One region of the Rhizobacter sp. P2_G4 genome, then DNA from elsewhere that is predicted to be linked to it. Evidence: riboswitches for the same ligand, from Rfam matches in the RefSeq annotation. Region 1 holds a riboswitch; the other holds the start of a gene.
What was found. A riboswitch is a leader RNA that binds a small molecule or an ion and turns the genes downstream of it on or off. The one in region 1 is predicted to bind glycine.

Region 1 (6,137 bases):
GCGAGCCGGCATTGGGCTGCAGGCTGATGCCGGCATAACCGGTGGCCTGGCACAGCCAGTCGCGCAGCTGCTGGTCGAGCTCGTCGTAGCCCTTCAGTTGCTCGCGTGGCGCGAAGGGGTGCACGTTGGCGAACTCGTTCCAGGTGATGGGAATCATCTCGCTGGTGGCGTTGAGCTTCATCGTGCACGAGCCCAGCGGGATCATGCTGCGGTCGAGCGCAAGGTCCTTGTCCGACAGGCTGCGGATGTAGCGCAGCATCTCGGTCTCGGAATGGTGGCTGTTGAACACCGGGTGCGTGAGGAACGCACTGTTACGCAGCAACCCATCGGGAATCAGTGGCGCGATGCCTTTCTCGTATTTCTCGAACGACGAGGCGGCCTTGCCGAACAACTCCCACAGCGCGCGGATGTCGTCACGTGTGGTGGTCTCGTCGAGCGTGATGCCGACTGACTCGGCCGACGCGCGGCGCAGGTTGAAGCCGGCTTCGCTTGCCGCGATCAGCACCTGCTCGGTCTTGTCACCGGTGCTCACCTCTAGCGTGTCGAATCGCCCGCCCTTGGCGAGCGGCGCGCCGATCTCTTGCAGCCCTGCAGCCAGCACCGCGGTGTAGCTCGCCACGCGCTGCGCAATGCGCTTGAGCCCCTGGGGGCCGTGGTACACGGCGTACATGCTGGCGATCACCGCGGGCAGCACCTGCGCCGTGCAGATGTTGGAGGTGGCTTTCTCGCGGCGGATGTGCTGCTCGCGCGTCTGCAGCGCGAGGCGGTAGGCGGGGTTGCCGTGCACGTCGACGCTCACGCCGACCAGGCGGCCGGGCATGGAGCGCTTGAACTCGTCTTTCGTGGCCATGTAGGCCGCGTGCGGGCCGCCATTGCCCATCGGCATGCCGAAGCGCTGCGTGTTGCCGACGGCGATGTCGGCGCCCATCTCGCCGGGGGAGGTGAGCAGCGTCAGCGCCAGCAGGTCGGCGGCCACGATGGCGAGGCCCCCGGCCGCGTGCACGGCAGCGATGACGGGCTCGAGGTTGCGCACCACGCCATTCACGCCGGGGTACTGGAACAGCGCCGCGAAGGCCTGTGCCTCCGCGGCCGCATCGGCCGGGCCGGTGACGACGGTGATGCCGAGCGGACGAGCCCGCGTCTGCACCACCTCAAGCGTCTGCGGCAGCACGTCGTCGGCGACGAAGAAGGTGGGGGACTTGCTCCTGCCCACGCGCATCGCGAGCGTCATGGCCTCGGCGGCGGCGGTCGCTTCGTCGAGCATCGAGGAACCGGCAATCGCCAGGCCGGTGAGGTCGCACACCATGGTCTGGAAGTTGATCAGCGCCTCCATGCGGCCCTGAGATATCTCGGCCTGGTAAGGCGTGTAGGCGGTGTACCAGGCCGGGTTCTCGAGGATGTTGCGCAGGATGACGCCTGGCGTGTGCGTGCCGTGGTAGCCCTGCCCGATGAAGCTCTTGAGCACCCTGTTCTTGGCGGCGATGGCCTTCAGCTCGGCCAGCGCCTGAGCTTCTGTCAGCGGCGCGGGCAGCGCCATCGGCACCGGCCGCGCGATGGTGCGCGGCACGATGGATTCGATCAGCGCACGTCGCGATGCGGCGCCGATGACCGACAGCATCTGCGTCTCATCGCTGGCTGCGATGCCGATGTGGCGCGCCACGAATTCAGACGGGTTCTCGAGTTCGCCGAGGGACTTGTGGGCGTGCATCAACATGACGGTTCCAGCGGAAAGAAAAGGCTCAGAGGTTCTTGACGAGTTGGTCGTAGGCGGGTGCGTCCATCAGGTGTTCGAACTCGGCCATGTCGGCCACGCGAACCTTGAAGAACCAGCCGTTGCCGAGCGGATCGCTGTTGGCAAGCGACGGGTCGGCGCGCAAGGCTTCGTTCACCTCGACGATCTCGCCGCTGACCGGCATGTACAGGTCGGCGGCGGCTTTCACTGACTCCACCACGCCGGCGACTTCGCCTTTCTTGAACGTGCGGCCCAGCTCGGGCAGGTCGACGAAGACCACGTCGCCCAGCGCGTCTTGCGCATGCAGCGTGATGCCCACGGTCGCGGCTTCATGGTCTTCGATGTTGATCCACTCGTGATCGGGGGTGTACATGGTCGTCATGAAAGGCTCCTGGTTTGTCTTGGGTTCGGAAAAAGGTCAGCCGCGGAAGTAGCGGTGCGGCGCAAACGGCATCGGGGTCACACGCATCGGCTGGCGCTTGCCGCGTACTTCGGCATACACCTCGTGGTGCGGCTGCGCATGGTTGGTGGCCAGGTAGGCCATGGCGATGGGCTGGTTGACGGTCGGCGACAGCGTGCCGCTCGTCACATGGCCGAGCTTGTGGCCCTTGGCATCGACGATGGTCGCGCCTTCACGCACCGGCACCCGCTCGAGCCCGAGCAGGCCCACGCGCTTGTTGCTCGCGCCGTGGGCGAGTTGCGACTCGATGGTGCTCGCGCCGGGGTAACCGCTGGCACGCGCGCCGCCCGGGCGCCGCACCTTCTGAATGGCCCAGGTCAGGCCGGCCTCGACCGGTGTGGTCGCTTCGTTGATGTCATGGCCGTAGAGGCACAGGCCGGCTTCCAGGCGCAGGGTGTCGCGGGCGCCCAGGCCGGCAGGTTTGACCTCGGGCTGGGAGAGCAGGGCGCGAGCCAAGGCTTCGGCCTGTTCGGCCGGGACCGAGATCTCGAAGCCATCTTCGCCGGTGTAGCCCGAGCGGGTGATGAAGCAGTCGGCACCGGCGATGGCGGCGCTCATGCCGGTCATGAAGGTGAGCTTGGCGATGTCGGCATTCAAGGCGCGAAGCGCCTGAACGGCCTTCGGCCCCTGCAGCGCGAGCAGTGCGCGATCGGGCAGCGGCTGTACGGCGCAGCGGTGCCCGATGTGGGTGACGAGGTGCTTGATGTCGGCGCTCTTGCAGGCGGCGTTGACGATCACGAAGAGATCGTTCTCACGCCGCGTGATCATCAGGTCGTCGAGGATGCCACCGCTGGTGTTGGTGAGCAGTGCGTAGCGCTGCTTGCCGACGGCGAGGTCGGCCACGTCGACCGGCACCAGCGACTCGAGCGCCTTGGCAGCATCGCCGCCGACCAGGCGCAGCTGGCCCATGTGGGAGACATCGAAGAGCGCCGCCGACTCGCGGCAGTGCTTGTGCTCCGCAATGATGCCGCTGGGGTAACTGACCGGCATCTCATAGCCGGCAAACGCGACCATCTTGGCGCCGAGTTCGAGGTGGAGTGCGTGCAGCGGTGTCTTGAGCAGGGGGTCGGTAGCGGACATGCATTTCTCCGAGGGCATTTGTGGGAGCAAGTATTCATCACCGAGGCGATGAATACTTGCAATGCCCTCTCTGTCCGCTCTACCTGAGAGATTGGCGGGGCCGGATCACGACACACGCTTGCCCCTTCGGTGGACCCACTCAAGGTGGGCCTCTCTCCAGCGAGGAACGCCTCATTTCTGAGACGCTTGCCAGTCCTTTTGCCTGAGCGTTCGAGCCTCACATTTCTGTGGGGTCCTGCGCCTTCGGCGGCTTCACGTGGAAGCTCTCTCCTGACCCGCCGGAGTTTAGCTGCCTTCGGAACCTGTCCTGAAATTAGTCTGAACGAAGAGGTTCGTGAACGTACTTGGGTCCAACGGATGAGACAAGTAAACGAGCGCCGACAGACTCACCCAATCGGCAACGCCGCCCGATTCCGCCCCACCCATTGCTCAAACGTCAGCAGCCCCGCATGCAACCTGCGCGAATGCGCCACCGACCGAGCCTCACAAAAATCGGCGTTGAAGTCATGCTTGAACTGAAACATGTTCCCCAGATCCTCGGCTCCGGGAAACCCCAACCCGCGGTACACCTCGAACGGCACCGCCTCATAGCGCACCGGCTCGCCCAAAGCGCGCGATAACGCATCTGCCATCTCGACACCGGTGAGGTGCTGACCAGCAATCCCCACCGTCTTCCCGATGTAGTCAGCCCCATGCTGGAACACGCCGAGCGCGCACTGCCCGATGTCGGCTGCCGCGATGCCGGGCAGCTTCTTCATCCCCATCGGTAGCGCGAACACCAGTCCGCCATCAGCGCCGCGCCGAGGTCCCATGCCGAAGTGGATGAGGTTCTCCCAGAAGAAGGATGTGCGCAGCGCCGTCGTGGGCACACCGGAGGCGATGAACACCTCGTCGGCCCGGCCCTTGGCGTCCATATGAGGCACGTTGTACTTGCCCATCAGTACCGGCATGCGACCGCTGCCCACGAGCAGCCGCTGCCGCGTGTCTTCCAACGTCGACCAGACGAAGTGCTTGATGCCCGCCGCGGCGGCGGCAGCCGCCATCGCGTGGGCCTGGGCGAGTTCACGCTCGGGGGAGTGATGCTCCCAGTACGCCGTGACGCCGAACACGCCATGCGCGCCATCGAAGGCACGGCGCAGGCTTTCGGGGTCGTCGAGATTGGCTTCGACTGTTTCGACGCCCAGCGAACGCGCGGCTTCACTGGCCGGGTTTCGCGTGAGGGCGCGTGCGACGAAGCTGCGGCTCGGGTCGTTGCGGATCGCGCGGACGAGGCCGCCGCCTTGTGCGCCGGTGGCGCCGATCACGGCGATGATCTTTGGGGTGCTCATGACTTTCCTTTCCGCTTCAGAAGCGCTTGTTGCGAGCACCCTGCGCCGGTGCTTTGGCGGCGCCCACGCGGGTGCGCTGGATGGAAGGAGACGCAGCAGTGAAGCCGGGCGGTGCCGAGAGGATGTCGATCGCGAAGCTGCCGCTGGTTGCGCTGATGCGTGCCATCGGCTGGCCGTTGGCGCTGATCGTGACCGTGCCGCTGCCGCTGCTCAGTCGGCCCTGGTCGTCGAAGTCGAACTGCACGAAACCGTCGCTCATATACGCCACGCCGCCGCGCGTGAAGCTCAGCTGCGCGTACTCCTGGCGCGACAGCTGCGGGCGCAGGCCGGCGGCGGTCTCGACGGTCACGCTGTGCACGAGCACGTTGCCGCTGCTGAACACGGCCGCGGTGTTGCTGGCCACGTCGGTCAGTGACAAGCCAGCCGCAGGCGTGAAGCGCAGGCGCTGGGTTTCGGCGTTGCCGTTGATGCTGCCCTCGGCATCCACCTTGGCGCTGCCGTTCACGCGGGTCGATACGGGGTCGCCCTGATCGTCGACGTCGCTGTAGACGAAGTTCGTGATCGTGGACTGCGCCGTGCCTGTCAGGTTCGACGGGTCGGTGAAGTTGTAGGCCACGCTGCTGCGGCCGTCGTAGCCGATGCCGTAGTCGCCGGTGCAGGCCGCGAACTGCGCTGCCAGCGTGTGCTGCCCCAGCGGCAGGCTTTGGCCGACGGCCGGCGCAGCGGCGCCGTCCAGCGTGAGCGTCGCGTTGCCACCGAGGCATACCTCGTTGACGGGCTTGACACGGAGGTCGTCGTCGGCAAATTGCAGCGGCGCGCTGGCGGCGGTGAGGCCGTCGCTCCACAGCAGCATGAGCTTGAGTGCCTGTGCTTGCTGGTCTTCGTTGCCGCTGGCCACGATGAGCGTGGCGGCGTCGCTGGTCGTGCTGCCCTGGGCGTTGCTGACCACCACGCGCAGCTGCGCACCGTTGTCGGCTTCGCTCACGGCGTTGAGCATGAGGGTGGCTGCGGTGGCGCCCGCGATGTTGGCGCCGTTGCGCTGCCATTGGTAGCTGAGGGTGCCGCTGCCGGTGGCCGCCACGGCGAAGCTCGCGCTGCTGCCGACGCTCGCCACGACGCTGCTGGGTTGGGTCGTGATCACCGGTGCCGCTTGCGGCGACACCACGGTGAGCGTGGCGGCCTGGCTCGTCACGCTGTCCACGGCGTTGCTCACACGCACGCTGTAGAGCGCGGCGTTGTCGGCCTGGGCCGCGATCAATTGGTAGATGGCTTCGGTGGCTCCCGTGATGGGCGTGCCGTTGCGCAGCCACTGGTAGGCGAGCGGGCCGCTGCCTTGCGCCGCCACCGCGAAGGTGGCGGTCTCGCCAGCTACTGCGGTAACGCTGATAGGCTGGGTGGCGATGGTCGGCGCCATCGGCGTGCTGGTTACGTTCAGCCGCGCGATGGCGCTGGTCACGCTGCCGGCGGCGTTGGTCGCCGTCACGGTGAAGGTGGCGCCATCGTCGGCGGGCGTGGTGTTGAACACCCACAGCGCGCT
Region 2 (6,137 bases), on a different contig from region 1:
CGCCGGCGTGGCTTCTGCTCAATCCTCCGTTACGCTGTTCGGCGTGATCGATGCCAATGTCCGCAATATCAAGAACGGCGGCAGCAACATTTGGCAAGAAGGCACCGACGGCTACAACAGCAGCCGCCTTGGCTTCCGCGGCACCGAAGACCTCGGTGGCGGTCTGAAGGCAGGCTTCTGGCTCGAAGCCGGCCTGAACCCTGACGAAGGCACCATCAACTCCAGCGGCAAGTTCTGGCACCGCCGCTCGACGGTGAGCCTGGAAAGCGCCACCCTCGGTGAAGTGCGCCTGGGCCGTGACTTCACGCCGACCTACACCGCCATGTCTGCCTATGACGCATTCGGCGACAACGGCGTGGGCAAGTTCTCCAACCTGCAATCCAAGCTGACGGCCACGGTCAACACCAACACCCGTGCTGACAACGAAGTCCAGTACTTCCTGCCCAAGAACATCGGCGGCGTGTACGGCTCGGTTGCCGTGGCTGCTGGTGAAGGCACGGTTGGCAACAAGTACGTCGGTGGCCGACTCGGCTTCGCGTCGGGTGGCCTGGACGTGTCGGGCGCTTACGGCACGACCGAAGCGAACGCCGCCACAGACAAGTACAAGGTCGCTACCGCTGGTGCAGCGTATGACTTCGGTGTCGTTCGTGTGATGGGCTCGTTCTCTCAGATCAAGTTCCTGACCATCAAGGAACGCATGTACTACGTCGGCGCTACGGCCCCGATCGGCCAAGGCGTTCTGCGTGTTTCGCTCGGCAAGGGTGACCTCTCCGGCGGCACCACCGCTACCGCTACGAGCGACGCTGACGACATCACGTTGGCAGCAATCGGCTATGTCTACAACCTGTCGAAGCGCACCGCGCTGTACGGCACGTACTCTCGCCTTGACAACAAGGGTGCGTCGAAGACTGCCATTGCCACCTCGGCTCTGGCCTTGGCTGCCGGCCAGAAGTCGACCGGTTTCGAACTCGGCCTGCGTCACGCCTTCTGATAGAAGACGTTTCCTAGGTTTGAAGCCGGCCTGCGGGCCGGCTTTTTTATGCCCGGATTGCTCAGGATGCGTGCCCTTCGGCGGCCAGCGGTTCGGGCTTGGTGCGCAAGGCCCACATCACGCCGGCGACGAGCAGGCCGATGCCGGCCAGGGTTTGCGGCTGCGGCCACTGCTGCCGCAGCACGTAGGCGTAGCTGAGTGCGGCCAGAGTCTCGAAGACGATGAGCTGCCCAGCCAGCGAAGGAGGAAGGCGCTGGCTGGCTTCGTTCCAGCACACCGTGCCCAGCCACGAGGCGAACAGGCCGATCGCAAACATCAGCAGCAGAAAGTCGCCTGCCCGCGGGCCGAAGGGCATGGCGAAGGAGTCGCCGCTCAACGCACTCCAGATCCAGGCGAGCGCATAACCCATCAGCGCCAGCGGCAAGGTGGCGAGGCCTTGCGCGGTGGCCCAGCTGCGTGGGTTGCGGTCGGGGTGGGCACGCAGCCATTCGGAGTTGCGGATCGGGTACCAGGTCCAACAGGCGACGCCACCGACGGCCAGCAGCGCGCCGAGTGCATAGCGGGCAACGTCGGCGTTCGGGTCCTGCTGCAGGTGCGCGATCTCCACATGGTTGACCAACGCGATACCCACCCCGATCAGCCCCAGCGAGGGCAGCATGCGCAGCCAGGGCAGCTTGGCCTCGCGGCTGTTGCTTGAGCGCAGGTTAGCGGTGATGGCAATCACCACCGGCAAGGTGCCGATGATCATCGTCGGCAGCGGCCCACCGGCGCGCTGGATGGCGCTTGCCAGGAACAAGTAGTAGATGACGTTGCCCACCGCCGCGAGCTTGAGTGATTCGATCCAATCTGCACGCGTCAGCTCGGCCAGGCGCTTGCGGTCCAGCCAGCCGAGCGGCAGCGCGATCAGCCCGAACGCTAAATAGCGCCCGAACGACTGCAGCGTGGCGGGGTATTCGGGCAGCATCAAGGGGCCGACGAAGACGAGGCCCCACATCAACCCTGCTGCGAGGGCGTACAACAAACCAGTGCTCATTGCCGAGTGTGGCTCAGGCCTGAGAGGCGGGTCTTGTACGAAATTGCGCCTGGTAGCGCGCCGGTGTCACACCGTACATGCGCGCGAAGCGGCGGGTCAGATGGGCTTGGTCGACGAGGCCCACAGCCGCAGCGACATCGGCAGGGCGATCACCTGCCGCGAGCTGTTGCTTGGCGCGAAACAGCCGCAGCGCCATCAACATCTGATGCGGCGTGGCGTGGTAGCGCTGCTTGAAACGGCGCAAGAAGTGAAACGGGCTCAAGCCCGCCTCGCGGGCCAAGCGCTCCAGCGTCATTTCGCTCGCATACTCGTCCTGCATCAAGGCGAGAGCACGTGCCAACGAGGTATCGGCAGCCATGCCGCTAGACGCTACGCCCGGCACGCCGACGCGCGCATGGGGCCTCAGCAGCTGCAGCAGCTCGAACAGCGCGCTGTCGCCCCCCAGCGCGTCGGGCGCGTCCCACATCGCAGCCAGACCGCGGCTCACCTGCTGCGCGCGCAGCGGGTCGTGCACGGTCGGTTGCGCGAACCACCAGCCGCGTTCGCCGGTCACCTCTTCCAGCACTGCCGCATCGAGGTAGACCATGCGGTAGGACCAGCCCTGCTCGGTCTCGGCGCGACCGGTGTGCAGCTCGTCGGGATTCATCAGCACCAGCGTGTCGGCCGGTGCCAGGTGGTCACCACCGCGGTAGCGGAAGCGCTCAACGCCCGACTCGATCGCGCCCAGGCCGAAGGCTTCGTGCGTGTGCGGGTCGAAGGCATACCGCACGATGTGCGCACGGTACAGCTCCACGCCGGCGCGGGCAGGGCGCTTGAACTCCGCTGCGTCGTGCGGGTGCTCGAAGTGTTCAGGCACGGCTTCCATGGCAATGCCTCACTTGCTTTCGACAGGGGCGGCTTCGGTCGGCAACACTGCCCGTGGCTCGGCCAGCAGGTCGCGAAGCGTGGGGCGTCTTCCGTGGGACATGCGCGTCGTGCTACAAAGGAGGGTCTGCGGTCGGGTCGCTGGTATGGTATCCGCGCAGTTCACAACAGGTCGGCTCACAGCCGAGCTGGCATCGGGAGAGTCCGGGCGCGTTCACACCAGTGACATGCCCGGCGCCGAAGGAGCAACCACCCCGGAAACTCTCAGGCCCCACGGACCGGTGCCATGCGTTGAAACTCTGAAGAGTGGCCAGGCCCATCGTCGCCCGGCCCACCGAAGGAGCAAGCGCAGTGTCGCCACCCGCGGCGCTGCGTGAATCTCTCAGGTTCCGAACAGAGGGGGTGTCCGGCACGCGTCCTGCGTGGCGGGCCTCAACCTCTCGACGGTCGGAGCTTCGAGCACCATGAAAACCATTGCCATCATCGGCGGCGGCATCACCGGCGTCACCACCGCCTACGCCCTCGCCAAACGCGGCCACGCCGTCACCCTCTACGAGAAGAATCGCTATGCAGCGATGGAAACCTCGTTCGCCAACGGCGGCCAGCTTTCGGCCTCCAACGCCGAGGTCTGGACCCACTGGAGCACCCTTCTCAAGGGCCTGAAGTGGATGCTCAAGAGCGATGCCCCGCTGCTGGTCAACCCCAGGCCCAGCTGGCACAAGCTCTCGTGGTTCGCCGAGTTCGTGGCCAACATCCCGCACTATCGGCGCAACACCATCGAGACCACGCGCCTGGCCATCGCCGCGCGACAGCACCTCTTCGACTGGGCCGACGCCGAAGGCATCGACTTCGACCTCAAGCGCCGCGGCATCCTGCACATCTACCGCGACAAGGCCGGCTTCGACCACGCCGGCCGGGTCAGCCAGCTGCTGGCCGAAGGCGGCTTGCCGCGTCGGGCCGTCACGCCCGACGAGATGCGCGCCATCGAGCCCACGCTTGCCGGCAGCTACTACGGTGGCTACTTCACCGAGAGCGACTCCACCGGCGACATCCACAAGTTCACCAGCGGCCTGGCCGACGCCATCGTGCGCCTGGGTGTCACCTGCCTCTACCAGCAGAACGTGACCGCGGTGACCGCGGATGCGCGTCAGGCCAAGGTCACGGTCAGCAGCGCCGATGGCCCGCACACCGCGGTCTTCGACAGCGTGGTGATCTGCGCCGGCACGGTCAGCCGCTCGCTGGCCGCGAGCCTCGGTGATCGGGTCAACATCTACCCCGTCAAGGGCTACTCGATCACCGTCAACCTGAATGACGAAGCGAGCCGCCGGGCCGCACCCACGGTCAGCCTGCTCGATGACGCAACCAAGCTCGTCACCAGCCGCCTCGGCGACAACCGCTTCCGTGTGGCTGGAACGGCGGAGTTCAACGGCCACGACATGGACATCCGTGCCGATCGCATCCGCCCGCTGATCCGTTGGGTAGAGCAGTGCTTCCCGGGTGTCAGCACGAAGAGCGTCGTGCCCTGGGCCGGCCTGCGGCCGATGATGCCCAGCATGCTGCCTCGCGTCGGCCGGGGCCGACTGCCCACGGTGTTCTACAACACCGGCCACGGGCATCTGGGCTGGACGCTGTCGGCGGTGACGGCCGAGATGGTCGCCGGCACCATCGACCAGAGCCTCGGTACCGCCGCCCTGCGGCCGAGCGTGCTCCAAGAAGCGCAGGCCTGATCTTGGCCAGACCGGCCGCGCCTCGTGCGCGGTCGGGTTCTGGTGAACGCCTCAAGCCACGCTGCGTTCCGCTGCCGAGAAGGTTCGCAGCCGCGCTACGTCGCGTGCAGGCGGCGCACCGAACAAGCGGCTGTACTCGCGGCTGAACTGCGAGGGGCTGTCATAGCCCACGCTGTAGCCGACGGCCGCCACATCGTGCGACTGCGCCAGCAGGCGTGCGCGGGCCTCCTGCAGCCGGATCTGCTTCTGGTACTGCAGCGGGCTCATCGACGTCACCGCACGGAAGTGCCGGTGGAACGACGACGCGCTCATCGCTGCCAGGTCGGCCAGCTCTTCGATCTTGAAAGCCGTCGCATGGTGGACGCGAATCCAGCGGATAGCCCGGCTGATCTGCGAGAGCCGGCTGTCGGCGAGGCCGATCTGCCGCACCATCGCGCCTTGTTCGCCGGCGAGAAGCCGCCAGAGGATCTCGCGCTCGATCATCGGGCTGAGCACGGCGATGTCGTTCGGGCGATCCAATAGCCGCAGCATGCGCACGACGGCATCCAGCAAGTCCGTCGGCGCATTGCTCACGCCCAGGCCAGCAGTCTCCACGAGCGTGCGGTCGCTTGCGGCGGTTTCCAGCAGCAAGGTCGCGATGGCGGCCGGCTTCAAGGTCATGGCGAAACCGAGGAAGGGCTCTTCGGTGCTGGCTCGTGCGATGTGGCCGGCGATGGGCAGGTCGACCGACACCACCAGGTACTGGCCGGTGGCGTACTCGAACACCTTGTCTGCGAGGACCGCGCGCTTGGCGCCCTGGGCCACGACCGACAACGTCGGCTCGGTCACGTGGTGCATCGACTGCGTGGTCACTGACGAGGCAATCACACGGACACCTTCGACGGTGGTGGTGTACCGGTCAGGCCTCGCGTGGCGGGCAATCAGCGTTCTCAGTTCTGGCAGCGCATTCGTCATGTCGTCACCGTACCCGGCGCCTCCGTGCGTGGCAAGGGCGGTGCGCACGAATCAATCAGGGTTGGCAGGATCGTGCAAGAGCCCGGCAGCATCGGGCTATCGCGTGAGCTCGCCGCGGCGTTTCAATGCACGCTCTTATCGAAGGAGCCTAAAGATGCAAAAGACATGGTTCATCACCGGTGCCAGCCGCGGGCTGGGTGCTCACCTGGCCCAGGCCGCACTCGCGTCCGGCGATCGGGTCGTCGCGGCCGGGCGCAACCGGGCCAGCGTGCGCGACAGCCTCGGTCCCGACAGCGACCAGCTTCTCGCCGTCGAGCTGAACGTCAACAACGAGCGCCAGGCGCAAGCCGCGGCCGATGCGGCCTTGTCGCGGTTCGGCAGCATCGACGTATTGGTCAACAACGCCGGCTACGGCCACCTCGGCTTGTTCGAAGAGACGAGCGACGATGACGCGCGTGCCCAGTTCGCCACCAATCTCTTCGGCGTCTTCAACGTGACCCGTGTGGTGCTGCCGGCGATGCGTGCCGCGCGCAGAGGGCATATCTTCAACATCTCGTCGCTGGCCGGC

Region 2: another riboswitch for glycine. It lies ahead of AC1DYS_RS20090 (D-amino acid dehydrogenase); the one in region 1 lies ahead of gcvT (glycine cleavage system aminomethyltransferase GcvT).

Annotation. Positions count from the first base shown of each region.
Region 1 is NZ_JBFUFG010000007.1:208,214-214,350, reverse strand. It holds gene gcvP (aminomethyl-transferring glycine dehydrogenase) at 1-1,714, opposite strand, end outside; gene gcvH (glycine cleavage system protein GcvH) at 1,740-2,114, opposite strand; gene gcvT (glycine cleavage system aminomethyltransferase GcvT) at 2,151-3,272, opposite strand; glycine riboswitch at 3,333-3,442, opposite strand; glycine riboswitch at 3,453-3,555, opposite strand; gene AC1DYS_RS23505 (NmrA/HSCARG family protein) at 3,659-4,576, opposite strand; gene AC1DYS_RS23500 (immunoglobulin domain-containing protein) at 4,617-6,137, opposite strand, start outside.
Region 2 is NZ_JBFUFG010000005.1:254,321-260,457, forward strand. It holds gene AC1DYS_RS20075 (porin) at 1-991, shown strand, start outside; gene AC1DYS_RS20080 (DMT family transporter) at 1,053-2,024, opposite strand; gene AC1DYS_RS20085 (AraC family ligand binding domain-containing protein) at 2,038-2,889, opposite strand; glycine riboswitch at 3,074-3,179, shown strand; gene AC1DYS_RS20090 (D-amino acid dehydrogenase) at 3,353-4,615, shown strand; gene AC1DYS_RS20095 (AraC family transcriptional regulator) at 4,667-5,617, opposite strand; gene AC1DYS_RS20100 (oxidoreductase) at 5,724-6,137, shown strand, end outside.